Regions from separate parts of the Brevundimonas sp. FG8 genome, predicted to be linked through region 1. Evidence: predicted binding sites of a transcription regulator. Region 1 holds the regulator's gene; the other holds the start of a gene.
The links. The regulator HrcA, encoded in region 1, represses chaperone genes, less so after heat shock. The targets are predictions, from matches to a motif close to GTTAGCANTCNNNNNNNNNGANTGCTAAC.

Region 1 (14,168 bases):
CGCCGTCGCGCTTCATCGGCGGGCAGGGCCTCCAGAAGCCGTCTACCCTCCACATCCACCACCGCGATGATGCTGGACACCTGATCCCACGGACAGTCGCCCGTCCGCCGCCGGACCTCCGCCCTGACATACAGCTGCGCGCCGTCCGCGGCCCAGGCGATCCCGTTCGTCGCCACATCACTTTCGGGCGCGGCCGCGCAGCCGTTCAGCCGCACCAGCTCCGCCACGGCCACGCGATGACTGTCCGCCCGCTCGGCGCCGCGACCATTCGAGGTCACATCGAACACACGCACCCGACCCAGTGCGGCATTGCCCGGATCATTGATGAACAGCCGCTGCGACCCCGGGGCCCACGCCGCCCGCGCGGGCAGGCCGATGCGCGCCAGCGCATTGCGATTGAAGAAACCCGCGCTCACCAGAACCTCGCCGTCGCCCTTCGACACCAGCCGCATGGAGCTGTTCGGCGCCGCCACCGCGCTCTCATGACCGGCTTCAAGCACAGACAGTTCTGTCGGCTGGGGCGCGCCCGGTCCTGACGGTTCGCCGGAGCCGCAACCCGCGAGGATCAGACCGAGGGCGACAGGGAAGAGGGCGCGGGTCATCGGCAAGGCTTAACGGCTGGACCCGACTTCGTCACCCGTCGCCTTCCGCCCGACCGCGCGGCTCCCTAGAACAGGGTCATGACTCCGCAGCGCGAGATCGACACCGGACTGGAGGGCTTTCGGCTGTGGCCGGGCGCGCTGGACTCCGACGCGCAGGCCGCCCTGCTGGGGGACCTTCGCACGGCCGTGGCGACCAGCCCCTTCTACCGACCCGTCACGCCCGGCGGCCGCCCCTTCTCGGTCCGGATGACCAACCTCGGCCCGTTGGGCTGGGTGTCGGATCGCGACGGCTATCGCTACCAGCCGACCCACCCGATCAGCGGGGAGGCATGGCCGCCCATCCCGCCGGTCCTGCTCGACCTGTGGCGCGACCTGACCGGCTGGCCCGACCCGCCCGACGCCTGTCTGATCAATCTGTATCGCGACCAGGCCAGAATGGGCCTGCATCAGGACCGGGACGAGGCCGACCTGAACGCGCCGGTCCTGTCGGTCTCGCTGGGCGACACCGCGATCTTCCGGATCGGCCCGGCGGCGGGAGGACCGACGCGCTCCATCCGGCTGGCCTCCGGCGACGTCTGCGCCCTGACCGGTCCCGCGCGGCTGGCGCGGCACGGGATCGACCGGCTCCTGCCCGGCTCCTCGACGCTTCTGGAAAGCGGCGGGCGGATCAATCTGACCCTGCGCCGGGCGGGTCCTTGGCACGCGGGACTTCACGGCAATCGTGACTCGACGCCGGAGAAGGCCGCGCCCACTGTCCAGCCACCAGAAAACGGAGCCCGCCCATGACGCTGATCCGCCCCGAAGGTCCGCAGCCCGAAGACATGATCCTGAACCGCCGCACTCTGGGCGCGGGCGCCGTCGGAGGCCTGTTCTTCGCCGGCTACGCGCCCGCCGCCCTCGCGGCGCAGGCGCGGCCGGTCACCACGGACAGCGCGGGTCTCGAAACGGCGGACGTGACCTATCCGGCCCCGGACGGCTTCGACCTGCCCGCTTTCGTCGCCCGCCCGGCGGGCGAAGGCCCCTTCCCGGTCGTCATCGTCGTGTCCGAGATTTTCGGCGTGCACGAATACATCCGCGACATCTGCCGTCGTCTGGCCAAGGCCGGCTACGCCGCCATCGCCCCCGGGTTCTTCAACCGCGTCGAGGATCCGGCCCCGCTGACGGACATGAGCCGCATCATGCAGATCGTCTCGGCGGCAGGCTATGAGCAGGTGATGGGCGATGTCTCGGCCAGCCTCGACTGGGTCAGCCAGCAGCTCTGGGCCGACAGCGACAAGGTGGGGATCACCGGCTGGTGCTGGGGCGGCAAGGTGGTCTGGCAGGCCTGCGCCCGCTTCGCCATGCTGGACGCCGGAGTCGCTTGGTACGGCCGTCTGGCCCCCGCGCCCAACGCCACGCCGGCACAGACCGCCGCCGGCCAGCCCTGGCCCGTCGATCTGGCCGATGATCTGAAGTCCCCGGTGCTCGGCCTGTACGGCGAGGCCGACACCGGCATCCCGCTCCCCAGCGTCGAGACCATGCGCAGCGCCCTGGCCCGCGCGGGCCAGACCTCCAGCCAGATCATCGTCTATCCGGGCGCCCCGCACGGCTTCCACGCCGACTATCGCGACAGCTATCGCGCCGACGCGGCCGCGGACGGCTGGTCGAAACTGCTCGCCTTCTTCGAGGCGCGGGTGAAGTGAACAGTGTCAGTGAGTAGTGAGTAGGAAGAACACCGGCGACCGCCGCAGCCTTCCCTTCTACTCACTACTCACTTTTCACTTCAGGCCTTGCCGTCGAAATTTCCGCCGTTTGTCTGGGCGGCGGCATAGGCCGCATTGCCTGCCGCGGCGCCGGAGCCCTTGGCGGCGACCACCACCATGGCCGGGCGCACGGTGCGGCCGAACAGGGCGTACCCGGCCTGAAGGGTCTGGATCACCTGACCGCCCTGAACCGTATCCGACGGCTGCTCCATCATCGCCTGATGCAGATGCGGGTCGAAGACCTCGCCCGGCTCCGGCGCGACGCGCTTGAGGTTGTTGGCCTCGAAGGCCGAGAACAGGGCCTTCTGGGTCAGTTCAAGACCCGAGACCAGACCGGCGGCGGCGCCGTCGGCTTCCTTGGGCGCGGCCTGGATGGCGCGCTCCAGATTGTCGGCCACCACCAGCAGATCGCGCGCGAACTTCTGGATAGCGTAGGCGCGCGCATCGTTGTTCTGGGCCTCGGCCCGACGCTTGGTGTTTTCCGCCTCGGCGACGGCGCGCAGGGCGCGGTCCTTCCACTGGTCGCGCTCGGCGATCACGGCGTCCAGCGGCGCCAGATCATCGCCCGCGAAGCCCTCGGCCTCGCCGATGTCGGCGTCCAGTTCGGTTTCCGGTTCGTAGTCGGGAGTGTCGTTCACGTTTCTTGTCCGTCCAGCATCCGGCCCAGCACCCGGGCGGTATAGTCCACCAACGGGATGACACGGGCGTAGTTCAGTCGCGCGGGGCCGATGACGCCGATGGCGCCCAGCACCCGCTGTCGGCCGCTCATATAGGGCGCCGCGATCACGGCGGAACCCGAAAGTGAAAACAGTCGCGTTTCCGCGCCGATAAAGATGCGGACACCCTGGGCCGAGGACACCCCGTCCAGCAGGCCGATCAACTGCTCCTTCTGCTCCAGATCGTCGAACAGGACGCGGACCTTTTCCAGATCCTCCATCGCCCCGGCGTCCTGCAACAGATTGGCGCGTCCCCGCACGATCAGGGCCCGTTCGCGCTCCGCACCACCGGACCAGGCCGCAAGTCCGTCCTCGACCAGTCGGGCGGCGGTCGCATCCAGCTCGCGGCGGGCCAGATCCAGCTCGGTGCGCATCTCGGTGCGCGCCTCATGCAGCGGGCGCCCGCGCAGCCGGGCGTTCAGGAAGTTCGACGCCTCCTGCAGGGTCGAGGGCGTCACCCCGGCCTTGAGCGGCATCAGCCGGTTCTCCACCGTTCCGTCGTCGCCGACCAGCACCGCCAGCGCCTGATCATGGCCCAGCGCGACGAACTCCACATGCTTGACCCCGGCGTCGCGCACCGGGCTGGCCACGATCGAGGCCCCGCCCGCCAGGCCGGACAACAGGGACGACGCCTCGTTCAGCGCCTCCTCGAAACTGCGTCCCCCATGCTTTCCTGAATGGGCGGCCAGCCGCGCATCAATCTCGCGCCGCTCCTCCGTCGAGATGTCGCCGATCTCCAGCAGGCCGTCCACGAACAGGCGCAGTCCCGCATGGGTCGGTATCCGCCCCGCCGAGGTGTGCGGCGAGGCCAGCAGCCCCGCCAGTGTCAGGTCCTGCATGGTGTTGCGGATCGAGGCGGGCGACAGGCTGATCCCGCTCAGCGACAGGGTCCGCGACCCCACCGGCTCGCCGGTCTGCAGATAGCTTTCGACAATACGGCGGAAGATGTCGCGTGCGCGCTGATCCAGCCCGGCCAGCCCGCCGGCTTCCAGCGCCGTCGAGGTCAGAAGGGGCGACTTCATGCGACGCTCCCCGACCAGCGGTAATGGCCGTGCGCCGCCCGACGGAAGCCCATCGGCCCCAGACCGTGCTGGACCACGCCCCGCCCGAAATTATGCAGGATCAGCGGTCGTTTCCCGCCCCGGGTCACCAGCGCGATATGCGTCGTCCCGCTGGCTTCCCGCCAGGTCAGGATGTCGCCCGTCTCCAGTTCCCCGGGGAAGGAGGCTCCATCGGTCTCGCGATCCTTCGCCCGCCAAAGCTCGCCTCCGGCCCGCTGGAAGTAGGTCTCCAGATTGGGCACCCGGCGGTGATCGATGTTGACGTCGGGCCGGGCCAGCCCCCAGGTCGCCGGATAGGCGTCGAACGCCTTGCTCATGTCCTCGTGGACCAGCTTCTGAAGGTCTAGACCCAATCCGTCACGGGCGGCCCGCACGATCACATCACAGCAGGCCCCGGTCTTTCGCGGCAGATCACCGCCGGGATAGGTCAGCGCGCGATAGCCGGCGTCATAGTCCGTCGTGACGCCCAGCTGATCCTGCGCGGCCCGGGCCATGGCGGCGGGCGTGCCCGGCGCCGCATTGATCCGCAGGCGGCCCGTGCAGGCGCCGAGCGGCAACAGTCCGGCCAGTCCCCCGGCCAGCAGGAGACGTCGATCGATGCGCGGGGCGGGGGCATACAGGCTCACGGTTTCAGGATAAGCACCGCCGCGACCGCTTCCAAGGACTACCGACATGACCACGCCCCGCCATTCCAACCGCACCCCCGAACAACTCCGCACCGTGACGCTGGAAACCGGCGTGAACCGCTATGCCGAGGGCTCCTGCCTGGTGACCTTCGGCAATACCAAGGTGCTGGTCACCGCGACCGTGGAAGAGAACGTCCCCGGCTGGATGCGCGGCAAGGGTCAGGGCTGGGTCACCGCCGAATACGGCATGCTGCCCCGCGCCACCCACACCCGGGGCCGTCGTGAAGCCGCCGCCGGCAAGCAGACCGGCCGCACGCAGGAAATCCAGCGCCTGATCGGCCGCTCGCTGCGCGCCGTCGTGGACCTGAAGGCGCTGGGCGAGCGTCAGGTGGTTCTGGACTGCGACGTCATTCAGGCGGACGGCGGCACCCGCACCGCCGCCATCACCGGCGCCTGGGTCGCCATGGCCAGCGCCTTTGACTACCTGCGCGCCGAGGGCGTGATGAAGACTGATCCGATCCTCGATCAGGTCGCCGCCGTCTCCTGCGGCGTCTGCAACGACCAGCCCGTGCTGGATCTGGACTACGAGGAAGATTCCTCCGCCGAGGCCGACAGCAATTTCGTCCTGACCGGCTCGGGGACCATCGTCGAGATTCAGGCCACCGGTGAAAAGCGCGGCTTCTCGCGCGCCGAGTTCAACCGCCTGTTCGAACTGGCCGAGATCGGCTGCGGCGAACTGTTCGCCCTGCAACGCGCCGCTCTCGGACGGTAAGCTGCGCCGTACAGGCGTGCGGGGTTTCATCGTTCGTCGAAAGCGGGCATCGTCATTTTTCCACGTCATGGGGAGATGACGATGCGCCTGCCGATCCTTCTGTCCGCCGCCGTCCTGCTGGTCGCCGCCTGTAGTCAGCAACCGGCCGAACCCGCTGCTGGAGCCGGGGCCGCCGGCCCTGCCGCCGAGGCGACGCCCGATCCGGTCATGCCCGCCGACGCTCCGCCGCAGGAAGAGACCACCGCCCCGACGGAGGCGTCCTCCATGTCCTGCACCCTGGATCAGGGCGCGGACGGCGCTGCCGAATTGGCGGCGCGCTGCACCCGCGTCAGCCCGGCCAGCCATCCGCCGTGCAATCCGGACAACCCCTGCCAGATGATCCAGGACGAGATTGATCGCTCCTGCGCCATGTACGGTCCGGGCGAGACCAAACCCGCCGAGTGCGCCGGTTAACCGTTTCGCGACCTGGGCGAGTGTACGGTCACGGGCATGACGCCCGTGGCCACGCCCCCCGATCTCCGCGCGCTGACGACGCTGCGCTTCCTCGCCGCCGCCTGGGTGGTGCTCTACACCGCTTGGGAGCACCTCAACGTCGGGTTTGAGCCGACGCTGGTGAGCAAGGGCTATCTGGGGGTCGAGGTCTTCTTCGTCCTGTCCGGCTTCATCCTCAGCCACGTCTACCTCGAGGCGGCGGGGACAAGGCGCTATTCTCACGGCAGCTTCCTGTGGGCGCGGATCGCGCGGGTCTATCCGCTGCATCTGGTGACCCTCGCGGGCATGGCCGTTCTGGGGATCGGCGCCGGTGTCGCGGGGCTCGCCGTCAGTGACAGCCTGACCGACTGGCGCGCCCTGCCCGCCCACCTGACCATGACCCATGCCTGGGGTCTGGCCCCGTCGTCCGCCTTCAACCACCCGTCGTGGTCGATCTCGGCGGAATGGTTCGCCTATCTCAGCTTCCCGGCCTACGCCTTCGTCGCCTGGCGTCTGAAGGACCGTCCCGTCGTGGCCACCATTCTGGCCGCCGTCGTGGCCTTGGGCATCTACGCCGCCTTCCAGCCGCTGGCGGGCTTCTCCCTGACGGAGGCCACCTTCCGCTGGGGCGCGCTGCGCATCGTGCCCTGCTTCCTGCTGGGCTGCGCCCTGTATCTGATCTACCGCCGCGCCCCCATTCCCCACGCCGGGCTGGTCGCCCTGTTCAGCGGCGCGGGCGTCATCATCAGCGCTTCGCTGGGCTTGTGGGACCCGATCACCGTCCTGTTCGCGGGCGGCCTGATCCTCGCCCTGGGCTCGCTGGCCAACGAGAAGGCGGGCGTGCTGGCCTCGCCCTTCGGCGTCTATCTGGGCGAGATCTCCTACTCGATCTACATGGTCTGCGCCCCGGTCCTGCTGGTCATGACCAATGTCGCGGCGCGCCTGACGGGGGCCGACGACAAGAGGTTTCACATCATTGTGTGGCTGGGGGTCGTCGCGGCGATTCCGGTGGCCGCCATGCTGACCTACCACCTCGTCGAACGCCCGGCCCGCACGGCTTTGCGCGGGCTGGCGAAGCGCAAGAGCTCAGGTCAACCCGCGACAGAAGCGCGCACCCCGTTCGCCTGAAAGGGGACTTCAACACCCGCAAACTATCCGTTACGGGTTGTTTCAGGTCAGTCGGGATTAAGCCTCAGCATGTTCAAACGGCTCAAAGCCGCCGCGGTTGCGGCGACCCTCGGAATGTTTGTGCTGGGCGCTACCGCTCCCGCAGCCAACGCCGGAGAGCCGTACTGGCAGTGCGTGACCTTCGCCCGCATGTTCTCGGGCATCCAGATATTCGGTGACGCCGTCACCTGGTGGCGCCAGGCCCAGGGCCGCTTCCAGACCGGCCAGTCGCCCCGCACCGGCTCGGTCCTGTCCTTCGAAGCCAACGGCCGGATGAGCCGTGGCCACGTCGCCGTGGTCTCGGAAGTCCTGACCCCCCGCGTCATCCGCGTCACCCACGCCAACTGGGGCGGCAGCCGCGGCAAGGTCGAGGAGAACGTCACCGTCGTGGACGTCTCCAGCAGCAATGATTGGACGGCCGTGAAGGTCTGGTACAACCCGATCAATGACCTCGGCACGACCGTCTATCCGACCAACGGCTTCATCTATCAGCAGGCGCCTTCCGCCGAGGGCGTTCAGATGGCCGCTGTCCCGTCGGCGGCTTCCGGCCACAACTGACGCTCCGGCCCCGGAGCAGGGGCCCTCTTCATGATCCGCATGTACCGGTCCACGGGCGCCGCCTGCGAGGACGCCATCGTCGAGGACGGCCGTCTGACGATCTATCCCGACGTTCTGTGGATCGACCTTCTGAACCCCACCCGGGAGGAAGACGCCGCCGTCGAGGCCGCTCTCGGTCTGGCCGTGCCTACCCGTGAGGAAATGAAGGAGCTGGAGGCCTCCAGCCGCGTCTACCGGGAGAACGGCGCCACCTATCTGACCGCCGACATCATCACCCGGGGCGATGAGGAGATTCCGGGCATTGAGCCGGCCACCTTCGTCCTGACCGCCGGTCCACTGGTGACGATCCGCTACGCCGACCCCCGCCCCTTCGCCATGCTGCTGGAGAAGCTGGAGCGCGAGCCCGGACTGTGCGGCTCCGGCGCCGACCTGTTCCTCAATCTCATGGAGGTGGTGGTCGATCGGGCCTCGGACATCCTGTCCAGAACCGTGCTGCGGGTTGAAGGCATCGCCACCCACGTCTTCTCCGGCGGCAAGACCGTCGGGTTCGAGAAGCTGATCACCAAACTGGGGCGCGCGCAGATCGCCAACGCCCGTATCGAGCAGAGTCTGGCCGGCCTGACCCGCATCTTCGCCTTCGTGGCCATCGACGAGCGGATCGACAGCGGCGACGCCCGCGCCCACCTGCGGTCCCTCAGCCGCGACGTTGAAAGCCTGACCGCCCACAACCAGTCGGTCGCCGCCTCGATCAATTTCCAGCTGTCCGCCGCGCTCGGCCTGATCAACATCGAGCAGTCCTCGATCATCAAGATCTTCTCGGTGGCCGCCGTCGCCTTCCTGCCGCCGACGCTGATCGCATCAATTTACGGTATGAATTTCGACCACATGCCCGAACTGCACTGGATGGGCGGCTATCCGCTGGCCGTGGCCGCCATGGTGGTTTCCGCCATCCTTCCCCTGTTGTGGTTCAGGAAGAAGGGCTGGCTCTGATCTTGACCCGTCCGGCCCTCCGGGTCTTCCTGCCGCGCCTGTCGATGGAGTCCCCCATGCGCCTGATCGCTTTCGTCGCCGCCTCGGCCCTGACCCTGTCCGCCTGTTCTCAGGGCGGCGAAGCGCCCGCCGCGTCCGGCGAACCCCCGGCGGCCGCGCCCATCCTGTCGGGGGTGGACCTGTCGAAGCCCGTCAGCCTGATCGGCACGGAGCCCTTCTGGGGCATCCAGCTAACGGGCGGAGAACTGGTCTACTCCGGCGTTGACCGCCCCGAACAGCGTGCGCCCCTGCCGCCCGCGGTGATCCAGGGCACCGTCGCCACCTTCCAGACGCGTTCAGCCTCCGGGACCGTCTTCGACGTCACCCTGACCTCGACCGAGTGCAGCGACGGCATGAGTGACCGCACCTTCCCCCTGACCGCCCTGGTCAAGGTCGGTGACGAGACCCTGATGGGCTGCGCCGCCTCCAGCGAAGCCCTGGCCCGCGCGGGTGAAAGCGGCCCGGTCGCCTAACCCGACGGGTCACGCAGCGTCCGCATCGCGCCCAGCCGGGCGAAGGCGATCGTCAGGGCCTTGCGTCGCGCGGGAGCCAGCGGGATGACCGGCGCCTCACGCACCACCGCCCCGCCGAAGCCGTCGGCGACGATCAGCCCCGGCTCATCCGGCAGCACGCCATCGGGGAACCCGGGCGCCACGGCGAAGTAGAAGGCGTCGCAGAACGGCCCGTACTCGTGCCATTTGCGGTCAACGCGATAGTCCTCGAGCCCGGACTTGACCTCGACGATCAGGATGTCGCCCTTCGGCCCCAGCGCCATGACGTCGGCCCGCCGTCCGTTCGGCAGTCCGACCTCCAGCAGCGGCGCATAGCCCATATCCAGCACCAGCCGCGCCACCCCGCGCGTCACCGCCAGGGTGGTGTCCGGTCGGCTGAAAACCAGATCGATCTGCAGGGCGGTCGCGGCCATCCGGACCTTATGTTCCGCCTTCGTTCCGGTTTCAAGTCCGCTAAGCGTGGCCGCAGGGCAGGTGCTATGATCCGTTTTCTGCAGCGCGGAAGGATCCGCACGATGCGCGAAGACCGGATCGCAAGACGCAATCGGGGCGACCGCCGCGGCCTCTGGCTGCTGGCGGGCCTGGCCCTCGCGGCGGGACTTCTGGTGCTGGCCGTCCTGCTCAAATCCAGCGCCGCCGATCAGCGGGCGCGGATCGAGATCGAGCACGCACAGTCCGCGTCAGGAGAAAAACCATCCACCGTTTCGCGTCCCGGGCCCCGTTCAGGCGCATTGCCGTTGGGATAACGCCGTCTTATTAACCATTCTGCCAGGCAGGAACCGCATGAGGCGGAGGGCGCGGATGCACGATGACAGGGGCGCACGGCGGAACCGGAACGAAGGCGGGCTGTGGTTGATCAACGCCCTGTTGCTGGCGGTGGTGGTGCTGCTCAGCCTTTACGTCTTCAGGGCGCCGGACAGTCCGCATGACGCCGGTGTCCAGATCGCGCATCACCAGCCGACGGCCTACTGACCGGTCTGGATCACCTGTCCGGTCGGCAAGCCCAGCGCCGCCGCGCGCCGGATCAGGTCCGCCCGCACCGCGGGTGACGGGCTCTGGTTGCGGTGCCAGATCCACCAGTCGGACCGGTTCGGCAGCGACAGGATAGCCCAGCTGTAGTCATCGGCGTGCGCCTGCACGCGATACGTCTGTCCGGCCAGCCCGCCGAAACTCAGCAGCCCCGTCAGGGTGAAACGGAAGGTCCGGTTGGTCCCCGGATCGGTCACCCGCGCATTGGCTCGCAGGGTTTCCGACACGCCGTCCACGCGGCGCGTACAGGTCACCACCACGCCGTACCGGTTCGCCCGCGCCTGCGGATTGAAGTCGATCTGCGCCCGGCGGCAGTCCTTCTGGAGATCGTTCGGGCTGCGGACGATCTCGAACCACCGCCCGTCGAACCGGTCCATATCCACCGCCTGCGCCGAAGCGCTTCCGGCCAACAGGCTCAGGCCCAGCGCCACGGCGGGGGCCAGAACGGGGACACGTAAACGAGCAACCACAGGCGATCCTCCTCAAACCCCGACAGCGCTCTTACGCGCCTGGGCCCGGGGCGGATGCGGGATCAGAGGATATAGCGGCTCAGGTCAGCGTTCTTCGCCAGTTCACCGATCCGCTCGCGCACCTGATCCCCGTCAAAGGTGATCGTCTGCCCGGTGAGGTCGGAGGCCTTGAAGCTGGTCTCCTCCAGCACCCGCTCCAGCACCGTCTGAAGGCGGCGGGCGCCGATGTTCTCGACCGTCGAATTGGCGGCCACGGCCGCGTCGGCAAGCGCCTCCACCGCATCGTCGGTGAAGACCAGCGTCACATCCTCGGTGGCCAGCAGCGCCTGGTTCTGGCGGATCAGGTTGGCTTCCGGCTCGGTCAGGATGCGCTTGAAGTCATCGCGGGTCAGCGCCTTCAGCTCCACCCGGATCGGCAGACGCCCCTGAAGTTCCGGCAGCAGGTCCGACGGCTTGGCGACGTGGAAGGCGCCCGAGGCGATGAACAGCACATGGTCCGACTTCACCGGCCCGTACTTGGTCGACACCGTCGTGCCCTCGATCAGCGGCAGCAGGTCGCGCTGCACGCCTTCGCGCGACACATCGGCGCCGCGCGCCTCGGAGCGGGCCGCCACCTTGTCGATCTCGTCGATGAAGACGATGCCCTCGTTCTCGGCCAGCGACAGGGCCTCGGCGGTCAGGCTCTCCTGATCCAGCAGCTTGTCGCTTTCCTCGGTCGTCAGCGGCGCGACCGCGTCCTTCACCGTCAGCTTGACCTTCTTGGTCCGGCCCCCGCCCAGCTTGCCCAGCATTTCGGACAGATTGATCATCCCCACATTGCCGCCGCCCGGCAGGTCCACGCCCTGGATCGGCGAGGCGTTGTCGGCCAGCTCCAACTCGATCTCCTTGTCGTCCAGCTCGCCGGCGCGCAGCTTCTTGCGGAAGCTGTCACGGGTCGCCGGCTGCGAGCCCGGTCCGACGAGGGCATCCAGAATGCGCTCCTCCGCGGCGCCCTCGGCCTTGGCCTTCACGCCCGACCGGCGCTTGTCCCGCACCATCACCAGCGCCGCCTCGACCAGATCGCGCATGATCTGGTCCACGTCGCGCCCGACATAGCCGACCTCGGTGAATTTGGTCGCCTCGACCTTCAGGAAGGGCGAGCCCGCCAGCTTCGCCAGCCGCCGGGCGATCTCGGTCTTCCCGACGCCGGTCGGCCCGATCATCAGGATGTTCTTGGGCGTCACCTCGTCGCGCAGGTCATCGGGCACGCGCTTGCGCCGCCAGCGGTTGCGCAGGGCCACGGCCACGGCGCGCTTGGCGTCATCCTGCCCGACAATGAAGCGGTCGAGTTCGGAAACGATTTCACGGGGGGAAAGGTCGGTCATGGAATGCAGATGGGGGAGTCGGGGTGTGTTGGCGAGGGGTGAAAGGTGACTCGTGAGTCGTGAGTGGCGGCGTCAGAAAGTCGCGCCGAGCCCACTACTCACAACTCACTCTTCACCCACCCAGCGTCTCCACCGTCAGGTTCCCGTTGGTGTAGACGCAGATTTCCGCCGCGATGGCCATGGACCGGCGGGCGATGGTCTCGGCGTCCATGTCCGTATTCTCGATCAGGGCGCGGGCCGCCGACAGGGCGTAGTTTCCGCCCGAGCCGACCGCCGCCACGCCGTACTCCGGCTCCAGCACATCGCCGACGCCGGTGACGGTGAAGATCGAATTCCGGTCGGCCACCAGCAGCATGGCCTCCAGTCGACGCAGATAGCGGTCGGTCCGCCAGTCCTTGGCCAGATCCACGCAGGCGCGGGCCAGTTGGTCCGGATACTGCTCCAGCTTGGCTTCCAGCCGCTCAATGAGGGTGAAGGCGTCGGCCGTCGCGCCGGCGAAACCCGCCAGCACCTTGCCGCCGGCCAGGGTCCGCACCTTGCGGGCCGCGCCCTTGACGATGGTCGGCCCCATCGAGACCTGGCCGTCGCCGGCGATAACGGTGCGCCCATCCTTACGTACCGCAAGGATCGTTGTGCCGTGCCAATCGGGGAATGAGGATGTGGTGTTCGTCATCTCTTCCAGATGGAGACCGAAATGGGGCGCGGCAAGGGAATCTCGTGGGATTTCAATGATACGCAAGCGCCACAATATGACCAATGTAACCCGTTACATTGCTAGATTAGGCCCTTGGGGCGATAATTTTGGGGTCAGATCGTGCTGCATCGTGTGATTTACGCCAGTGAAGCGGTCGGCGCGACGGGAGTCTCGACCCTGACTCTCGCCCATATCCTCGGCGCGTCGGAAGCAAACAACCGTCGCGACGGGATCACCGCTGCCGTCATGTTCCACCGTGGCCATATCGTTCAGGCGATGGAGGGCCGTCGCGCGGATCTGGATCGTCTGATGCGCCGTCTGCTGGCGGACCGCCGCCACACAGGCCTGCGCGTGCTGGTGGACACCCCGATCTCCAGCCGCCTTCTGGAAGACCCGATCAGCGTCTGTCCCGATCCCCGCACCCTTCTGGAGCGGATCGGCGTGGTGGAGCTCTCGCGCCTCACCGCCAACGAGGCAGAAGCCATGCTGGAATTCAAATACGCCGCCTGAAGGCGTGACGTCGCCCCTCCCAGCGCCTAACTGGGGCGGGTGAGCTTTTCCCAAGACGAAATCGAGCGCTACGCCCGCCACCTGGTGCTGTCCGACGTCGGCGGGCCCGGCCAGCAGCGACTGAAGGCCGGGCGCGTCGGCCTGATCGGTCTGGGCGGTGTCGGCGCGCCCGCAGCCCTGTATCTGGCCGCCGCAGGCGTCGGAACCCTGCGTCTGATCGACGACGACGTCGTCGCCCTGTCCAATCTCCAGCGCCAGATCGTCTTCGACAGCGCCGATATCGGCCGCGCCAAGGTCATCGCGGGCTCGGAGACCCTGGCCGCCCTCAATCCCCACGTCGGTCTGGAGCCCCGCCCCGAACGCCTGACCGCCGACAACGCCGCCGCCCTGATCGAGGACTGCGATGTCGTCATCGACGGTACGGACGATTTCGCCACCCGCTTCTGCGTCAACGCAGCCTGCGTCAGCCACGGCGTCCCGCTGGTGTCCGGCGCGCTCGGTCGCTGGAACGGGCAGGTCGGCGTCTTCAGCGGCCAGCCCTGCTATCGCTGCATGGTGCCCGACAGCCCGCCTGACGCCGAGACCTGCAGCCGGGTCGGCGTCATCGGCGCCCTGGCCGGCGTCGTGGGAGCCATGGCCGCGCTGGAGGCGATCAAGCTGATCACCGGGGCCGGCGAGCCCTTGTCAGGCCGCCTTCTGCTCTACGACGGACTGGCGGGAACGGCGCGAACCGTCCGCGTCGCCCCCGACCCGGAGTGCCCCGTCTGCGGCGCTCAGGACGCGGGCGCCGCCTCGGCCTGAGGCTCAGCCCTCTCTACGGGTTGAGCAACCGGAGCCACGGGTTG
Region 2 (14,168 bases), on a different contig from region 1:
GTCAGCAGCGGCAGGGTGATCAGGGCGCCCGCCGCGCTCGCGCCCATGCCGAACGCGCCCTGCAGGACGTCCAGCACCGGCCCGACCGCCGTGAACGGCCCTCTCAGGCAGGCGGCGAACAGAAGAATGCCCGCGATGATCCATACGGGGGCGAGGCGGTGGGAAGCGGACATGGGCGAGCACGGGGGGAGGCGACGTCGGGGGGGAGGCGCCCCTTCTGGACCCCGCCGCCGCCCCGGTCCAGACCGCGCCTCCCCTTGGGCGCGCCCTAGCGGTTGTCCGGGTCCGGCCCGACGCCGAAGCCCTGAACCCGCCCCGACGGCGCCAGCGCTACGGTCAGCAGGCGGGTGTTCCCCTCCGGCCCGACGCGATAGCCGTATCGTCCGCTGCCGTCCGGCCGGGTCAGGTCCTGCACGAGGATCATCGGCGCCTCGCGCCAGCCGGCGGGCAGGGAGCCTTGCAGCTCCTGCGCCAGTTCGGGGCTGTGCTCGTAGGGGCTGCCCTCGACGAATTCCGCCTTCAGATCGTCGCCGTCCGCCGCCTTCGCCAGGAAGGTCCGCACCTTCCGCGCCCGCGCCGCGTCGTCTGGCAGGGCCGGGGCCGGTCCGGGCATCAGCGTGGGATCGACCAGTCCCGCCACGATCCGCGCGATCAGCGCCGGGTTTCCCGAAGTGTCCAGATTGGCGAACACCACCACCGTGACGCCCCGGTCCGGATAGCGCGTCATGCTGCTGGTGAAGCCCTGCCAAGACCCGTTGTGCATGATCCGGCGCGTGCCGCGCATCGTGTCGATCTTCCAGCCGAAGCCGTACCGTCCGGGGTTCGGCGTCCCGTCCGCCAGAGGCTGGACGGTCCACATTGTCGCCAGCGAGGCCGGCGACACCAGCCCGCCCTCGACCAGCGCCCGCTCCCACCGGCCCATGTCCTCGACCGTGGTGTAGATCGTCCCGTCGGCGGTCGAGTTGAAGGTCGGCGACACCCACGCCTGGTTCCTCAGCCGCCCGGCGTGCATCTCATAGCCCGAGGCCCGGCGCGGGATCACGTCCGTGTCCGAGATCACCCGCGTCGCGCTCATCCCCAACGGGGCGAAGAACACATCGCGCAGATAGTCGCCGTAGGGCTGCCCCGTCACGCGGTGGATCAGTATGCCCAGCAGCACATAGTTGGCGTTGTTGTAACTCCACTGGCTCCCCGCCTCGAATGCGTTGGGCAGGGCCGCGATCGCCGTCGCCAGCTCGTCCTCGGAGTAGTCCCGGCGGATGTCGAACGGCCCGCCCGGCCCGATCAGCTCGGGATTGTCATACGAGCCGATGCCCGAGGTGTGCGACAGCAGATGCGCCACAGTCACCCCGTCCCAGCTGGCCGTCGCCTCGGGGAAGTACCGGCTCAGCGGCGCGTCCAGCGCCACCTTGCCCTCCTCGACCAGCTTCAGGATCGCCGTCGCCACGAACTGCTTGCCCAGCGAGCCGGTCTGCATCCGCGTGTCCGGCCCCATCGGCGCGGCCCACTCCACATCGGCCAGCCCGTAGCCCTTCATCAGCACCGGCCGCCCCTGCAGATAGATCCCCACCGCCAGCCCCGGAACCCGCTGCCGCTCCATCTCGGCCAGCACATAGCGGTCGATCTCGGCCTGCTGCGCGCTGCTCAGGATCTCCACCTGCGCCGCCGGAGCGGGGGCGGAAGCCGCCTGCCGGGCCGCCGCCTGTCCCGCCCCCAGCGTCATCGCCACCGCGATCACCACCGCCGCCCTCTGCCAACCCGCCCGCATACGCACACCCTTTCGCTACAAATGTAGCGCTACACTTGTAGCGAATATGGTCAGCATTGTGGCGCTTACAGCTGCGTCAGCCGGGGCCCCTCCCACCGGGGCCGCGACAGCTCGGTGATCGCCCAGACCAGCGCATCCGCCCGGCCAGAAACACCCAGGTCCGCCAGTCGCCCGACGAAGCGCGCTGGCCGTCATGGGCCTATGCCGCCCACGCCTCACGGGCCAGTGCCGCCGTCGACGCCCCCGAAGGCCCCGCCGGCAGATGGCGAACTGTTTTTTACAAGCCGCTGATTTCCGGGCGGTTCGCCTCAGAAATTCGGCTGAACTTCCGGATGTCCTACCCCCCCCTCTGCGGCGAGGGGGACCCTTCGAAGCCCGCAGGGCGAAGAAGGGTGGAGGGGTTCCTGAAGCCGCACAGGCGCCCTTCCTTCCCAATCGCCCGAACCGCCCGATTGTTTCGTCCCTGCAATCCGGGTGCAAAGCCCAACCGGCAATCGCGCGCCTTCCCGCAACGGAGAGCCTCATGCGCCTGATCCTGCCCGCCTTCGTCATCGCCGCCGTTCTGCTGGTCTCCGGACCGGGCCGGGCGCAGGACCCAACTCCCTCTGACAACCCCGAAATGGCCGCCATGCTTGAGGCCGATCAGGCCGTGCGTCACGGCATGACCCCCGAACGCCTCCGCGACCGCGCCTTCCTCCAGACCATGATCGCCGAGGACGCCGAACGTCGCCGCCGCACCCGCGCCCTTCTCGAGGCCGGCGCCCTGCGCACGGCGCGGGACTACCGCGCCGCCGCCTTCGTCTTCCAGCACGGCTCCACGCCCGAGGACTATCTGCTGGCCCACAGCCTCGCCGTCGCCGCCCTCGCCCGGGGCGACAGTGAAAGCGCCTGGATCGCCGCGGCGACGCTTGATCGCTATCTCCAGATGACCGGCAAGGCGCAAATCTACGGCACCCAGACGCGAAAGACGCCAGACGGTCCCCCCACGCTCGACCCCTATGATCGCGATCTGGTCCCGGACTCGCTCCGCACCGCGCTGGGCATTCCCCCACAGGCCGATCAGGACGCCCGCATCGCCGTCCTCAACGCCGCCCCCGCCCCGCCCGCGAACGCCAAGGGCCCGGACGGTTCCTGACGCGGGAACAGACCGCCCGTCATGAACACCGCATCACCTTTCCGCTTCGCGGGAAGGGGAACCCTGCGAAGCCCGCAGGGCGAAGAAGAGTAGACGGGCACCCGCCCCAGACACCGTCTGACCTCCGCCCCTGCGGGGAGAGGGACTCTCACCTCCCCATATCCGTTTATCCCGGCGACCCGACGGACGGCGCGCAGTAATCAACGTCGGGCCACGGTCTTGGCCAGCCTCACGCCCGGGGTCTTGGGAAGGTCCGTGTGACCTCAGGCGCAAGCGACTCCGGGCTCCCACTTCGCCGAAGCGAGTGGCTCAAAACATCAGCGCGGTCCCCGCGCTAGACAAGACCCATTTCTTTTAAGAAGCGCGACGGTTGCTTATCCCACCCGTTCATCCGGTCAGCATAGGTCAGCGTTAAACTCTCTTCAGTGCGCGTAATCGCCACGAAGCAGTTGCGCCGCTCTTCCTGCATCTCGGTGCTAGCCGGCCCCTTCTTAACTGCGGCCCAGCTAGGTAGTTGATCATCAACCATTGCCACGAGATAGACATGTCCGAATTCCATCCCCTTCGAAGCGTGGATGGTGAAACAAGGCACAGCGTCTTTTGAAGGGGACGGTGTCTTTGAACGCATGTCCAGTTCTTGGAGCAAAACGTTCAAGGTGGTGCTGGCAGAGCCAAACTGGCCTTCGATCTCGCTCACCAACGTGCCCCAAGTATTTTTCTCATCGGCATAGTCCGCGAAATGTCCCTCAGTATCGAACGCGATATTCTCAAGCGCATCGCACCACCTGAAGGTCGCATCACAGAATGATCTGAAGTCCAGTCGGTCCGCCAAAGCCGTGAGAGAGACGGCGAGGTAGGCGCTCGTCGTGCCAGTAAGGCCCTGCTTTGCAGCGGCTAGATCGGCGAAGGCTCGAAGGGCGCTGCCTTCGAAAGCTGAAGCGTTCGCTGCGACAGCAGCTCCGTCAATTTGGAGGCCTTCAAGATCGTAGAATGCCTTCGACAATCGACGTATCTGCTCACGATCCTGAGGATTGCCCTAGCAGCTGCCGGATGGAGATGCGCTTCTGGTTCTTCCAAGGTCAGAATTGGTACGGCTCCCTCTCCAAACTCACCAATGAGCCTCGCGTCCAAGAACGCGTCGAATAGGCACATCACTGCGAGGCTTTGAGTGCCTTCGCCATGTTGAGCTAATGGCAGTGCAGCGCCGGAGGCCCCGGAAAGAAGAACTTGGGTCTTTGCTAGGATGTCAAAAACCCGGTTTGGCAAAGCTTCGATGCTAACCGGCGCATCTCCGCCCCCTAAGGGAACCAGTTTTGCGGATTTCGAGAGGCTCTGCTTTACGGTCTCGAACCCCTCGTGAGCATCGAGCACCTGCTGATTGAGCGCTGCGATCTGATCCTCAATCTGCTGGCGGACGCTAGGATCAATCTTCAACGCTTTGACGAATGGCCCCCAGAACGGGGCGCCAGCCCTAAACTCTTTCCCAGCATCCCTTAAGGCCGCGAGATAAAATGCGGGTATGATCTGTTGGAGCCTCCGAACGGCCGTTCCGTTCGGCGGGAGCGGGTTACCGGCGGGGTCTAGGAACTCGAAGTTGGACGTAAACATATCGAGCGCGTCGTCGTACTTACCGGTGACCTTGAGAGCGACGATCTGAAGCCCGTTCGGCGAAATGCCGACCACGTTGCCAAGCTGTTGAACCTTTGCATCAGGCCATTCGTCAGCTTCGCCTTCGGTAAACGTGAGGGTGATTTCGATAGGTGGAGAATCCGTCGGCACCCCGTCGCCGTCTAGCCGGTAGTCGTACTCGCTAAAGATTCCAGATTTCCGCCCTGCCGCCCGGCTCAGCACAGCATGAATTGCGGCAAGCACGGTCGATTTCCCGGTGTTATTCGCCCCAAAAATGACGGTCGTTTCGTCGAGCTGAAGCTCTAAGTCGCTGACGCCTCGGAAATCCTTAATCCGGACTTTGCTGATCTTCATTGTTCGCCCGAAGTTTACGGATCGTGTCAGAACCCACCAAGTTCGTGGTCAGTAGCTCATGGTGGTGGTGGCTCACAACCTACACTTTGTCGCCGTGAAGCGTAGGTCCGACCGTGACGATGCGTCTGGTCGAAAGTGAGGAGTTGCTGGGAACGTAGCGGACAAAAAAGGCGCCCCGGTCTCCCGGGGCGCCTTCTTCGTTTTCAGTCTGAGCGTCCCGGCGCTCCGGGCGGCTCGCGCCGCCCTTCGGCCAGGATGACAATTGGACTTCGTTAGAAGTCCATCCCGCCCATGCCGCCCATGCCGCCGCCCATGTCGGGGGCGCCGGCGCCGCCCTTCTTGGGCGCGTCAGCCACGGCGGCTTCGGTCGTGATCAGGATGCCGGCCACGGAGGCGGCGTCCTGCAGGGCGGTGCGGACCACCTTGGCGGGGTCGATGACGCCCATCTTGACCAGGTCGCCGTACTCTTCGGTCTGGGCGTTGAAGCCGAACGAAGCGTCGGTGCTTTCGAGGACCTTGCCGACGACGATCGAACCCTCGACGCCCGCGTTTTCCGAGATCTGACGGATCGGAGCCTGCAGGGCGCGACGGATGATGGCGATGCCGGCGGTCTGGTCGGCGTTGTCACCCTTGACGTCGGCCAGGACCTTGGAGGCCTTCAGCAGGGCGATGCCGCCGCCCGGGACGATGCCTTCGTCAGCCGCGGCGCGGGTGGCGTTCAGGGCGTCGTCGACGCGGTCCTTCTTCTCCTTCACCTCGACCTCGGTCGAGCCGCCGACGCGCAGGACGGCGACGCCGCCGGCCAGCTTGGCCAGACGTTCCTGCAGCTTCTCCTTGTCGTAGTCCGAGGTCGTGGCTTCGATCTGGGCCTTGATCTGGGCGACGCGGCCTTCGATGTCCGCCTTCTCGCCGACGCCTTCCACGATGGTGGTGTCGTCCTTGGTGATGGTGACCTTCTTGGCGCGACCCAGCATGTCCAGGGTCACGTTCTCCAGCTTGATGCCCAGGTCTTCCGAGATGACCTGGCCGCCGGTCAGGATGGCGATGTCTTCCAGCATGGCCTTGCGGCGGTCGCCGAAGCCCGGCGCCTTGACGGCGGCGACGCGCAGGCCGCCGCGCAGCTTGTTGACCACCAGGGTGGCCAGGGCCTCGCCCTCGATGTCCTCGGCGATGATGATCAGCGGGCGACCCGACTGGACCACGGCTTCCAGGATCGGGAGCATGGCCTGCAGGGAGGACAGCTTCTTCTCGTGGAGCAGGATGAGCGGCTCCTCGAGCTGGGCCTCCATCTTGTCGGCGTTGGTGATGAAGTAGGGGCTCAGGTAGCCGCGGTCGAACTGCATGCCCTCGACGATGTCGACGGTGGTTTCGGCGGTCTTGGCTTCTTCAACGGTGATGACCCCGTCGTTGCCGACCTTGGCCATGGCTTCGGCGATCAGGCCGCCGACTTCGGCGTCGCCGTTGGCCGAGATGGTGCCGACCTGGGCGATCTCGTCGTTGGAGGTGACCTTCTTGGAGCTGGCCTTGACCTCGGCCAGGACGGCGGTGACCGCCTTGTCGATGCCGCGCTTCAGGTCCATCGGGTTCATGCCGGCGGCGACGGCCTTGAGGCCTTCCTGAACGATGGCCTGGGCCAGGACGGTCGCGGTGGTGGTGCCGTCACCCGCCTTGTCGTTCGTCTTCGACGCGACTTCGCGGATCATCTGGGCGCCCATGTTCTCGAAGGCGTCTTCCAGCTCGATTTCCTTGGCGACCGAAACGCCGTCCTTGGTCGAGCGCGGGGCGCCGAACGACTTCTGGATCACGACATTGCGGCCCTTCGGCCCCAGCGTGACCTTCACGGCGTTGGCGAGCACGTTGACGCCGCGCAGCATCTTGTCACGGGCGTCGGTGTTGAACTGTACGATCTTGGCGGCCATTGGCGGCAGCTCCTGTCTTGTATGAATTTCTGGAGTTAGGCGATCAGACGCGGGTGCTTACGAGAGCACGCCCAGCACGTCCGATTCCTTCATGATGATCAGGTCTTCGCCATCGATCTTGATCTCGGTGCCCGACCATTTGCCGAACAGGATGCGGTCGCCGGCCTTAAGTTCCAGAGCCTGGACAACGCCACTGTCGTCACGGACGCCGGCGCCGACGGCGACGACTTCGCCTTCCTGCGGCTTTTCCTTGGCGGTGTCGGGGATGATGATGCCACCCTTGGTCTTGGATTCTTCTTCAACGCGCTTCACGAGCACGCGGTCGCCGAGCGGACGAAACGCCATTTGTGTATCTCCCTTGAGAAGTTCGAAGCCCCCGGGCGCGGCGAGCCGTTTTGGCAGCCGACAGCCACGAGTGCTAACGCGAGCGGGAGGTAGGGCGGCGGCTCGTGAACGTCAAGCGGTGAGGTGCTTGTGACGCGGGTCAGTCCGACGCGGCGGCCAGGGTCCAGGCGGCCTCGACCTGGCGGGCGAACAGCGGGCGGGCCCCGCGCACGCGGGTGCGCCAGTCACGACCACGGGCCTGCTGGCCCAGCAGATCGCCCAGTCCCCCACGGACCAGCACCAGCGCCTCATCCGAGCGGGCGCGGTTGATCAGGAAGCCGGCGTACTGCTCGGCGCCGGACAGCGCGGTGGCGTGGGCGGGGGGCAGGTGGGCCGCGGCGATGGCGCGCGCGCGCTGGTACAGGGCCTCCGCCTCCGGCGCCCGGCCCAGCCGGTCCAGTACGGCGGCATAGCCGGTCAGGGTGTCCAGCAGATCGGGACTGTCCGCGCCCACGCCTGCTTCATAGACCGCCAGTCCTTCCCGAAACGGCGCCTCGGCCTCGGTCCAGCGGCCCTGATCGGACAGGGCGTAGCCGAGATTGGCGCGGGCGTTGCCGGTGAAGGGATGGTCCGGCCCGACGATGTCCAGCGCCAGCTCGAGCGCCCGTCGGAACGGCGCCTCGGCGCGTTCGCCCTGTTTGGTCACATGCAGATACCAGCCGTAGTTGGTCAGGCACTGGGCCAGCAGGACCGGATCGTTCGCCTTCTCCGCGATGTCCACGGCGCGGACATACAGGGGCTCCGCCTGATGCGCCCGCCCGGTGCGGCGCAGGGAGTTGCCCAGGTTCGACAGAACAATGGCGACGTGGAAGTCGTCCGGTCCGTACAGTACTTCATACATGCCCAGCACCTGCCGGTACAGCGGATCGGCCTCGGCATGGCGTCCCTGCGCGGTCAGGGCGTTGGCGACAAGATTCAGGCTGTCGGCGGTCTTCTCGTGCACCTCGCCAAGATGGGCGCGGCGAAGCTCCAGACTGGCGCGCGCCGAGGCCTCGGCTTCCTCGTTGCGGCCGAGGGCGTCCAGGGCGCGGGCGCGGTCATAGCTGAGGGTCGCCCGCTCCAGCGGGTCGGCGCCCGCTTCGCCCAGCAGCGCCAAAGCGCGTTCGATGTCGGCCAGGGCGCCGACATAGTCGCCGGTCTCCAGCTTCAGCCTCGCCCGTACGGCCAGCGGGTGGGCCGCAACCTTCGAATCCGGCCCCAGCCGGGTCTCGACCACCTCGACCGCCGCCTTCAACGCGACCACCGCGCCGTCGGCGTCACCGGCTCCGTAGCGTTCGACCCCCAGCGCGACCAAGGCTTCGGCGGCGGCTCCGGCATCAGTTTCGCGCCGCAGGATGGCGCTGATGGGATCGACTTCGGTCGCCGCGGAGATACGGACATCGGCCGGTGGGGCGACCGCGGGAGGCGGTGGAGGCGGTGGAGGCGGCGGCGGCGGCGGTGGCGGAGGCGGTGGAGGCTGTTGAACCACCTGCGCCGCGGCGGGGGCGGCGGCCAGCGTCAGCGCCAGTCCTGAAGCGGTCGATAGCATGATGATCGCCAGCAGCCGTTTCATGCCCGACCTCTCCCTTTCCGGGCATCAGCCGACATTACAGCGATTTATGCAAGGTGAACCGAAACTGAACGCCTCTCTCCCGGCCGGTTCAGGCTGCCACCGGCATAACGGTCCTCACACCCGGCGGAGACGCCGGTCCCGTTCGAAAGGAACCGACCATGAAGACGTTTTCGAAAATCGCTTTCGCCGCCCCGGCCCTGGTCGGCGCCATGACCCTGATGGCCGCCGCTCCGGCCGAGGCCCAGAGCCGTGATCGTGACCGCGACAACAGCGGTCGTAACGCCATTATCGGCGCTGTGGTCGGCGGCATCGCCGGCGCGGCTGTGGGTAACGGCGACGGCGCCTATGTCGTCGGCGGCGCCCTCGCCGGGGCGGCCCTCGGCGCCGCCGCCAGCAACAACCGTGACGATGACTGCGGCTATTATCGTGGTGGTCGCTGCTACCGGAACCAGGGTCACTGGGAACGCGAGCACGGCATCAACAGCCGCGACCCGCGCTGGGAGCAGCGTCGTGACTACCGCGAACACCGCCGTGATGAGCGTCGCGAACGCCGCGACTATCGCTACGATCGTCGCTGGTAACAGAACACCCTTCCGTCCGTTCGTGTGAATTGATCGGACGTGTGGGCGAGGAAGGCGGGCCTCCTGAAAAGGGGCCCGCCTTTTTCCCGTGTGCCGGTCCTCTGGCGTCCAGCATCGTCCCGGCGCAAGGTGCCGCCGTCAGGGAGGACAAAGACATGGCGGTTACCGGCATCGGCGGCTTCTTCTTCCGCTCGAAAGATCCCGAGGCCCTGGCGGCCTGGTATCTCGAGCATCTGGGCGTCGGTGCGCCTCCGGGCGTCTACGTCTGGGACCAACAGGCCGGGCCGACGGTCTTCGCCCCCTTCAAGGCTGACAGCGACTATTTCGCCGCCGACAAGGCCTTCATGCTGAACCTGCGGGTCGATGATCTGGATGGCCTGTTGGCGTCATTGCGTGCGGCGGGCGTTGAGATCATCACCAAGGACGAATGGGACGCGACGCCCGAGATGGGTCGTTTCGCCCGCATTCATGACCCCGAAGGCAACGCTATTGAGCTGTGGCAGCCGCCGGCGAACTGATCAAACCATCAGTCGCTTCATCAACTCCGCCGTCGACGGGTCGAGGCCGGCTGACGGCTCACCCGCCTCGACGTCCTTCAGGATGGTCTTGGCCAGAACCTTGCCCAGTTCGACACCCCATTGGTCGAAGCTGTTGATGTCCCAGATCACACCTTCGACGAAGGTCTTGTGCTCATAAAGGGCCAGAAGGGCGCCGACGGCTTCGGGGGTCAAGGCGTCCATCAGGATGGTGGAGGACGGGCGGTCGCCGGGGAAGGTCTTGTGCGGGGCCAGACGGTCCGCCTCGGCCTCCGACGCGCCTGCTGCGATCAATTCGGCCCGGGCGTCCTTCTCCGTCTTGCCGACCATCAGGGCCTGCGCTTGCGCCAGCGCGTTGGACCACAGAGGCGCGTCGCCCTCGCGGTCGTCCATCGCAGTCGCCGACGTATGGCCGACGACCACGAATTCGGCGGGAACCACGGTCGGCCCCTGATGGATCTGCTGGAAGAAGGCGTGCTGGCCGTTGGTGCCCGGTTCACCGAACACGATGGGGCCGGTGGCGGTGTCGACGGGCGTGCCGTCGCGCTTCACCCGTTTGCCGTTTGACTCCATCTCCAGCTGCTGCAGGAAGGCAGGCAGGCGGCGCAGGCCGTGGGCGTAGGGGGCGACGGTGCGGGCGTGGCGATCCAACCCCTCGATGTTGAAGACCTGCGCCAGCGCCAGCAGCACCGGTGCGTTCTTCTCCAGATCTGCCTCGGCGAAATGGTCGTCCATCGCGCGGGCGCCGGCCAGCACCCGCTCGAACACATCCCAGCCAAGCGCCACTGCGACCGATAGGGAGACCGCCGACCACAGCGAATAGCGACCGCCGACCCAGTCGCGGAAGCCGAAGGTGCGACCACAGCCCCAGTCCCTGGCCTTGTCCGGCGCGGCGGTGACGCCGATCAGGTGGCGGATCATCCGGCGCGGTGACAGGCTTTCGGCCAACCAGGCCTTGGCCAGTTCGGCGTTGGCCAGGGTCTCCTGCGTGGTGAAGGTCTTGGAGACGACCACCACCAGCGTCGTTTCGGGCTCCAGCCCCGCCAGCGCCTCGGCCATGTCGCGAGGATCGATATTGGCCACGAAGCGCAGGTCGATCGCCGGTTCCAGCGGCTTCAGCGCATCCCACAGCAGGCGCGGCCCCAGATCCGATCCGCCGATCCCGATGTGGACGATGGCCGTGAAGGGTTGCTTGGTCCCGCCGGTTTCGGCGCCCGAGCGGATGTCGGCGGCGTATTGCGCCATGGCGTCACGGGTCTCGTCGACCTCCTTCGACACAGCTTCGCCCAAGGCGTGGAAGTCGGCCCCTTCGGCGGCGCGCAGGGCGGGGTGCAGGACGGCCCGGCCCTCGGTGTTGTTCACGGCCTCGCCGCCGAAAAGGGCGTTGCGGCGACCCTCGACGTCACAGGCGCGGGCGACATCCAGCGCGGCCTCGAAGCCCTCGGCGCTCCAGGACTGCTTCGACAGGTCCAGATACAGGCCCGCCGCATCCACGCTCATCCGGTCGATCCGGCCCGGGTCGGTAGCGAAATGGTGGACGATGCGCGCCCCCGCGTCCTTGCGCGCCACGGCGCGGAGAAGGTCGAGGGCTTGATTGCGGGCGGTCATCGGCGATCTCGGCGGCGGTCGGCGGGGAGTCGTAAACCCTCGTTTACGGGTCGGGCGTAAGCCGGTTCAACGTCGAATCGGTGATTCGGCAAAACAATTGAGGTTGCTTATGTCCTGCGGCGTCGCCCTCGCGATCTCTCTGCTGCTCACAGACCCCAACGTCGCCCTGGCGGCGGAGCAACCGCGCGCCGTCGCCGACGCTCCGGTTTCAGTCGCGGACGAGCCCCTGTTCGCCGATATCGTCAGTCGCGCCGGAGCGCTGCGCGGCGTGGTCGGCCAGTGGCAGGCCAATCTGGCTTCCGCGCCCGACTGGTACATGACCCCCGAGGCGCTCGGCCGGTTCGAGACCGAGACCACGGCGCTGGCCGACCTCGACATGCAGGGGCATCTGATCCTCAAGGAGCGGGGTACCGACGGCGATCTGAAATGCATCCTGCGCGGCATTTCGGAAGACATGCCGAGGAAGGTCGAGGCCGTCCGCACCGCCGCCACCCCGGCCGAACGCCGCGTCGCGCTGGACGAGCTCCACTACCTGCTGAACGACAACATCGAAGTCATCACCGCGCCGCCGCAGCCCCCGGTCTAGAGGCCGAGGGCCGGGACTACGCCTCGTCCGCGTACTTTACCGAGCATCCGTAAGGAGTCGCGAAGGCGGTCCGCACAGGGCGGTCCGACATCACGTCATCCAGCGCCGCGCGGACGAAATTCGTCGCGCCTTGCAGGTCGGCGACGTCATTGGTGGGCTTGTCATCAATGCCGCCGACGAAGACCAGCCGTCCTTCCCGGTCGATGATCCGCATGTCCGGCGTGGTCTTGGCGCCGTAAGCGCGGCCGACCTGACCTGTCGGGTCCAGCAAAAGGTGGGTTGCATTCGCCTTGGTGCGGGTTTTCCAGCTTCGTGCGCTTTCGCCTTCGACATGGCCCTGCGTACCGGGCGCTGACGAGATGACACTCAGCCAGACGATGCCGTCTTCAGCCGCTTCCCTCTGAAGCGCCTGCATGGCGCCCGAATAGTGCTTCTGGACGTAGGGACAGCCTTCGTTGGTCCATTCCAGAACCACGATCTTGCCCCGGAAGTCCGCCAGCGAGCGGGGGGCGCCTTCTGAATCGATCAGGGTGAAGGCCGGAGCGGCCTGACCGGGCATTGGTATGGCCCCCGGCGCGGCGGTGGTTGCGGCCGGCGCGTCAGCCTTTCCCGCGGGCGCGGCGGCCTGCTGCTGGCAGGCGGCGAGAGACAGGGCGGCGAGGGCGACGACCAGCGTCGGAAGGGGCAGGGCGCGAACCATGGCGGTCTCCTTCAGTGGGGTCAGGGCTTCAGGGCCTCGACGACGACGCCCTCGGTCAGCAATTGGGGCAGGATTTCCGGTCCGGCCTGTCCGGGCCGGTAAAGCAGGTAAAGCGGAACGCCTGACCGGCCGTGGCGCTGCAACTCGGCGGTGATCGCGTCATCACGCCGCGTCCAGTCGCCGATCAGATAGACGGCGCGCGACTGTTCCATCGCCCGCTTCACGCCCGGCGTGGTCAGGGAGGTCCGTTCGTTGATCTTGCAGGTCACGCACCAGTCCGCGGTGAAGTTCACCAGCACCGGCCGGCCTTCGGACAGGGCGGTCTGGACCGCCTGCGCCGACCACGGGGCCGATGACAGTTCGCCGGTTCCGGCGTCTGCTGAAGGGGCTTCGACCGGCGCGCGGGCCGCGAGGGTCGCGGCGCCCAGCATGGCCAGAAGCAGAGCCGCGCCCGCAATGGTGTGGATCACCCCGCGACGGCCCAGCGCCCGCTCGCCCTGCCCCGCGCCGACCAGCCACAGGCCCGTCGCGCCCGCCAGACCGGCGGCGAACAACAGGCCCAGACCCTCGGCGCCTGTCTGGTTGCTGAACACCCAGGCCAGCCACAGGGCGGCGCCGTACATCGGGAAGGCAAGGAGGCTTTTCAGCCGGTCCATCCAGGCACCGGGGCGCGGCAGTTTCGACAGCAGGCGCGGCGTCAGGCTGATGGCCACATAGGGCAGGGCCAGACCCAGTCCCAACATCAGGAAGACCGCCAGCGCCATCGGCCAGGGCATCAACAGGGCCGCGCCCAGGGCGAAGGCCATGAAGGGGGCGGTGCAGGGCGCGGCTACGATCACCGCCAGCGCGCCTGTGAAGAAGGACCCCGCGCCGCCGGGCAGTCGGGACAGGGGGCCCGAGCCCACGCCCTGCAATCCACCGCCGATGTGGAAGACGCCCGACAGGTTCAGGGCCACCGCCAGCATCAGCAGGGCCAGACCGGCTGTGACCGGCGCGGACTGCAGCTGGAAGCCCCAGCCGACGGCCTCGCCCGCCGCCCGCAGACCCAGCAGGGCGCCGGCGAGGATGATGAAGGTCGTCAGAACGCCGGCGAGGAAGGCGAGGCCATCTGCCCGCGCGCGTCTCGCGTCATGGGCCGAGGCGGCCAGCGCCGCCGCCTTCATCGCCAGAATGGGGAAGACGCAGGGCATCAGGTTCAGGATCAGCCCGCCCAGCAGGGCGAAGACCAGAGCTTGCGCGAACACGATCCACCCGGTCGCGGGAGCGGAGGCGCCCGGGGTCGGGGCGGCGTCATCCAGCGGGGCCAGTGCGCCTGAGCCGGTCGCGCCGGGCAGGGGCGCGCCGGGCTGGGCGGTGATCTCGAAGGCGCCCTTCGAGGTAGCCAGCACGCCGGCGACAGGGCCTGTCAGGCCGCCC

Region 2: a site for HrcA is predicted at 7,200-7,228, ahead of groES (co-chaperone GroES). Genes of this name have one in related genera too.

What each region holds. Positions count from the first base shown of each region.
Region 1 is NZ_JBMDIU010000017.1:14,229-28,396, forward strand. Features, by position in the region: gene ACODRV_RS16905 (hypothetical protein) at 1-602, opposite strand, end outside; gene ACODRV_RS16910 (alpha-ketoglutarate-dependent dioxygenase AlkB family protein) at 681-1,388, shown strand; gene ACODRV_RS16915 (dienelactone hydrolase family protein) at 1,385-2,284, shown strand; gene grpE (nucleotide exchange factor GrpE) at 2,365-2,982, opposite strand; gene hrcA (heat-inducible transcriptional repressor HrcA) at 2,979-4,082, opposite strand; gene ACODRV_RS16930 (DUF1287 domain-containing protein) at 4,079-4,747, opposite strand; gene rph (ribonuclease PH) at 4,794-5,519, shown strand; gene ACODRV_RS16940 (hypothetical protein) at 5,601-5,972, shown strand; gene ACODRV_RS16945 (acyltransferase family protein) at 6,009-7,118, shown strand; gene ACODRV_RS16950 (CHAP domain-containing protein) at 7,188-7,715, shown strand; gene ACODRV_RS16955 (magnesium transporter CorA family protein) at 7,746-8,705, shown strand; gene ACODRV_RS16960 (COG3650 family protein) at 8,708-9,217, shown strand; gene mmcB (DNA repair putative endonuclease MmcB) at 9,214-9,669, opposite strand; gene ACODRV_RS16970 (hypothetical protein) at 9,736-10,002, shown strand; gene ACODRV_RS16975 (hypothetical protein) at 10,058-10,228, shown strand; gene ACODRV_RS16980 (lipocalin family protein) at 10,222-10,755, opposite strand; gene hslU (ATP-dependent protease ATPase subunit HslU) at 10,818-12,119, opposite strand; gene hslV (ATP-dependent protease subunit HslV) at 12,232-12,792, opposite strand; gene ACODRV_RS16995 (BLUF domain-containing protein) at 12,934-13,323, shown strand; gene ACODRV_RS17000 (HesA/MoeB/ThiF family protein) at 13,363-14,124, shown strand; gene ACODRV_RS17005 (S9 family peptidase) at 14,097-14,168, opposite strand, start outside.
Region 2 is NZ_JBMDIU010000002.1:469,880-484,047, forward strand. Features, by position in the region: gene ACODRV_RS05900 (MFS transporter) at 1-173, opposite strand, end outside; gene ACODRV_RS05905 (serine hydrolase domain-containing protein) at 269-1,768, opposite strand; gene ACODRV_RS05910 (hypothetical protein) at 2,292-2,903, shown strand; gene ACODRV_RS05915 (3'-5' exonuclease) at 3,238-3,906, opposite strand; gene ACODRV_RS05920 (ATP-dependent nuclease) at 3,798-4,886, opposite strand; gene groL (chaperonin GroEL) at 5,159-6,805, opposite strand; gene groES (co-chaperone GroES) at 6,863-7,150, opposite strand; gene ACODRV_RS05935 (tetratricopeptide repeat protein) at 7,290-8,741, opposite strand; gene ACODRV_RS05940 (YMGG-like glycine zipper-containing protein) at 8,900-9,322, shown strand; gene ACODRV_RS05945 (VOC family protein) at 9,478-9,840, shown strand; gene pgi (glucose-6-phosphate isomerase) at 9,841-11,466, opposite strand; gene ACODRV_RS05955 (hypothetical protein) at 11,576-12,052, shown strand; gene ACODRV_RS05960 (thioredoxin family protein) at 12,069-12,752, opposite strand; gene ACODRV_RS05965 (protein-disulfide reductase DsbD family protein) at 12,773-14,168, opposite strand, start outside.